DNA from 2 places in the Arthrobacter sp. efr-133-TYG-104 genome. Region 1 is predicted to be linked to the other one. Evidence: riboswitches for the same ligand, from Rfam matches in the RefSeq annotation. Region 1 holds a riboswitch; the other holds the start of a gene.
The links. A riboswitch is a leader RNA that binds a small molecule or an ion and turns the genes downstream of it on or off. The one in region 1 is predicted to bind thiamine pyrophosphate.

Region 2: linked by a shared signal. The riboswitch ahead of thiD (bifunctional hydroxymethylpyrimidine kinase/phosphomethylpyrimidine kinase) and the one ahead of QRN04_RS17900 (ECF transporter S component) in region 1 are both predicted to bind thiamine pyrophosphate.

The regions. Positions count from the first base shown of each region.
Region 1 is NZ_JARVTA010000037.1:26,524-28,718, reverse strand. Features, by position in the region: gene QRN04_RS17905 (NUDIX hydrolase) at 60-749, opposite strand; TPP riboswitch at 867-1,003, shown strand; gene QRN04_RS17900 (ECF transporter S component) at 1,078-1,698, shown strand; gene QRN04_RS17895 (ABC transporter ATP-binding protein) at 1,698-2,195, shown strand, end outside.
Region 2 is NZ_JARVTA010000017.1:31,602-33,796, forward strand. Features, by position in the region: gene QRN04_RS13160 (Rne/Rng family ribonuclease) at 1-792, shown strand, start outside; TPP riboswitch at 913-1,010, shown strand; gene thiD (bifunctional hydroxymethylpyrimidine kinase/phosphomethylpyrimidine kinase) at 1,000-2,195, shown strand, end outside.

The sequences.
Region 1 (2,195 bases):
CCCAGCCTAATGGCAACGGCAGGAGCGGCACCGTTCGTTGCGGCTTCCCGTCGTGTCCCTTAGGGCCCGGCGTGGGCCTTGAGGAACGCGGCAAGGGAACCGGGCCCGGCGAGGACTGGAATGACGTCGTGCTCTGCTGACCACACAGCCTCCACCGAGCCGAAACCGGCGATTTCCTTGAGCAGGAAGAACGTGGGCGGCATGAGCTTGAGGCTGTGTGCTGCCTCGGCTTCCAGGATCTGTTGTACCGGCATCCACAAGGACTGCCACGCCTCCGTTGTTTGGTGCCGCGGGTCAGCTCCCGCGGCCGGCTTTGCGACGTAGAAGAAAGTGTCGAATCGCTTGGGCATGTCTGTGGGTGTGATCCAGTTGGCCCATGGCCGGAGATTCGCGGCTTCCAGGGTTAGTCCGGACTCCTCCTGGACCTCACGGATGGCTGCTGCCAGGATGGTGCCGGCCATCTTGTGTTCCAGTGCGGGGTCTTCGCTGATGGAGCTCAAGTGCCAGTCCGCGGCATGGCTCGCCAACAAGTCCGCTGGGTAGTTCCACCCGTGGTGGTCCGCCGCGTCAACACGCCCACCTGGGAAGACCACCATGCCGGCGGCGAAATCCATGGTGCTGACCCGGTGCTGGACAAAGACTTCCAAGCCACCTGGTGCGTCGCGGAGCAAGATGACGCTCGCGGCGAGGCGCGGTTTTGCCGGGGCACCATTTTCGGTCGGAATCGTGTGCCGCGGAACGTTGGTCATTGAGTCATTCTCTCAGGTCTCGTTGCGAGGCCCGCTGCGCAGGGCAAACGTCGTCGTAATCATGGAGAGCGGGCCCCGCAACGCAGGTGTAAACTGAACCAGCCCACAAGGGCAGATTCAAAACGACAGGGGAGCGCCGCCGTCGTAACCTGCAGCGATGCAGGTGACGCGAGGGCGCTGAGAGTGCGGACAGCCGCAGACCCTCGAACCTGATCCGGTTAGTACCGGCGCAAGGGAGTCGAGCTTCTCAAAGTGTCCGGATCAGGGCGGCGCAGGCCGCTGGGACCCAGGTGCTTTCCCCTCCTGTAAACCTCAGGAGGCAGAAAAAATGACCACGGTAAACGTGAAAAAGACCAGTTACAACTGGCGCGTAGTAGACATCGTGGTGGCGGCCCTTATCGCCATCGCCGGCGGCGTGATCTTCTGGGCTTGGGACCAGGGCGCCGCAATCATCTCCATCCCGCTGGACGCAACGTATCCTCCACTGACCGGCATCATCGCCGGCGGTTGGATGATCCCGGCGGTCTTGGGAGCACTCATCATCCGTAAACCGGGCGCGGCGCTGTTCTGCGAAACCGTGGCAGCAGCCAGCGAGCTCATCATGGGCTCCCAGTACGGCACCACCGTGCTGATCTCCGGCGTACTCCAAGGCCTCGGCGCCGAGCTCATCTTCGCGGCCTTCCGCTACAAGAAGTTCAACCTGCCGACGGCGCTCCTCGCCGGAGCGGGCGCGGGCTTGTTCTGCGGCCTCAACGACTGCTTCCTGCCGTGGGGTTGGAACATCGCCTACGAAGCACTCGACAAGCTGACGTACATCATCTTCACCACCGTTTCCGGCGCGATCATTGCCGGCGCACTGTCGTGGCTCGCCACCCGTGGCCTTGCGACGACGGGCGTGCTGAGCTCGTTCGCGTCGCGCAAAGCGGCTTCGGAGCCCGTCTTCAACTGATGGGTTCCACCTACGACGCGCGGCCTGCCGCCATCCTGGCCGAGGGCTGGGGTTGGCGGCATGCCGGGCGGCCCCAGCCGGCCATTCAAGGCCTTGACCTCCGGATCGAACCGGGGGAGCGCGTGCTGTTGCTGGGTCCCTCAGGCGCGGGCAAGTCCACGCTTTTGCATGCCCTAGCCGGGGTCTTGGGTGATGAGGAAGACGACTCGGATGAGACGGGTTCGCTGCTGATCGACGGCGTTGCGCCCCGCGCCCAGCGGGGCCGGGCAGGCTTGATGCAGCAGGACCCCGAAACGCAGGTTGTCCTCTCCCGTGTGGGTGACGATGTCGCCTTTGGCGCGGAGAACCTCTGCGTGCCCCGGGAGGAGATATGGGCCCGCGTTCATGAAGCACTCGACGACGTCGGCTTGCGCACCGCGGCTGGTGCGGGTTTGGCCCTTGATCACCCGACGGCGGCGCTGTCCGGCGGGCAGAAGCAACGCCTTGCCCTCGCAGGC
Region 2 (2,195 bases), on a different contig from region 1:
GCCCAGCCTCCCGCTGCCCGGACCGATCGCAAGCGTCGCCGCGGCAAGGGTGGGGGACAAGGGCCTGTGGAAGCCGCTGTTCCAGCCCACATGCCTGCGCCGGCACCTTCGGCACCCACGGAAAGCCAGGACCCGGTGCGCCAGGCCAAGGCGGAGGCCACAAGGGCGGCGCTGGCGACTATCGCAGCTGCGGCACATGCCGCGCACCTGCACGACGACGAGGTTCACCGCACTGAGGAGCTGGCGCACCGCCAAGGCGAATCCGGCGAGCCCGTTTCGGGAACCACCCAGACCGGACTGCCCGATGCAGAGCCTGCCGCGGGCGAGGTCTCCGAGACCCGTTCAACCCCGGTTCTGCGATTTGGCGGCGAGGAAGTTGCCCTTCCGTTCGTCGAACACCACGAGGAACCAGCGGTCAAGCCGGCCATGAGCTTGGACCTTTTGGCTGAGGCCTTCTCTCATCTGGGAGAGGCTCCGGCGTCCGCAGAACAGGCACCCGCAGGACACGAACCGGCTGAACAGGCACCCGCCGCAGCGGAGCCCGAAACATCGGCTCCCGGCCCGCAGCAGGACCTTGGCCGTGCCCCTGCTTCCGGGTCGCGCCGCGGCCGCCGTAACCGCAGCGCCAGCAGGGCCCAAGGAGCTGCCAACGAGACAAGCGTGGAGCACACAGTGGGCGCCGCTTCCGGCGGATCGGCCCACGAGGCAAAGGCTCCGGCCGAGCCCGCCAAGAAAGCTTCATCGGATGAGCCCATCATCCTCGGAGTCGGCGTACCGGCGTCGGAACTGTAGCGCAAACACCTGAAGGACCCGGCAACTCCGCCTACGCGGAGTTGCCGGGTCCTTTGCCGTTCCGGTCGCGGTTCCGAGCCGTTCCGAATTACCCAGCGGCAGGTTTGGCCGTTAAGCTGGGGAACTGACACGGGGTGCCGGCATTAGGCCAGGCTGAGATCCAGACCCGTTGAACCTGTCCGGTTAGCACCGGCGAAGGGATGTCCCATGACAACGTCGCCATACCCTGCCGTTTACCCTTTAAACCTTTCGCGTCGCTCCATACCGCGCGTGCTGAGCATCGCGGGCTCCGATCCGTCCGGGGGCGCCGGGATACAAGCGGACCTCAAGAGCATCGCTGCGCAGGGGGGCTACGGGATGGCGGCCATCACGGCCTTGACAGCACAGAACACCATGGGCGTCCGTGCCGTGCACGTCCCCCCGGTTGAGTTCTTGCGCCAACAGTTGGATGCCATCGGAGACGATATCGCCGTCGACGCCGTCAAGGTTGGCATGCTCGGCGACGTCGCCGTGATCAACGAGGTTCGGGCTTGGCTCGAAGAGACGCGTCCCGCCGTCGTGGTGATAGATCCGGTGATGGTTGCCACAAGTGGCGACCGGCTCCTGCGCGAATCCTCAGAGTCAGCTTTGCGGGAACTCCTGCCCCTTGCGGACCTCGTTACCCCCAACCTCCCTGAGCTCGCCGTCCTGTTGGGGGAGCCCGAGGCAACGGACTGGGCTACGGCGCTGGACCAAGGCAAGCGTCTGGCGGCCGAGTACGGAAACACGGTGTTGGTCAAGGGAGGCCACCTGGCCGGTAGTGAATGCCCCGACGCCCTCGTTAACACCACGGGTCTCCTCGGCCAAGATGTCATCGAGGTGGCCGGTGCCAGGGTGGAGACAGTAAACAGCCACGGGACCGGATGCTCCCTGTCATCGGCATTAGCCACAGTCCAGGTCCGCACCGGTAATTGGGAGGCCTCCCTGCGCGAAGTAAAACCATGGTTACTTCAGGCGCTGGCTACGTCCGACGTCCTCGGTGTAGGCCACGGGAAAGGCCCTGTGCACCACTTCCACCACCTCCACACAGGACTCCAGCAGGGGGAGTTTGCCAAGGTTCTCTGGCGGGAGGCGTGGCCTGAATTGGAGGCAATTTACGGACTCAGCTTCATCCAGGGCCTCCAGTCCGGGGCGCTCGACGAGACGGAATTCACGTACTACCTCGCCCAGGACGCCCTCTACCTTAACGGCTACTCAAGGGTGCTGGCCCGGGCAGGTGCGCTTGCCCCCACCGAGGAGGAGCAATTGTTCTGGGCCCGGGGATCGCAGATGTGCTTAGAGGTCGAGTCAGAGCTGCACAGGAACTGGTTGAGCACCAGGACGGCGACAACCATAACCGGGCCTGTCACCAAGTCCTACGTGGA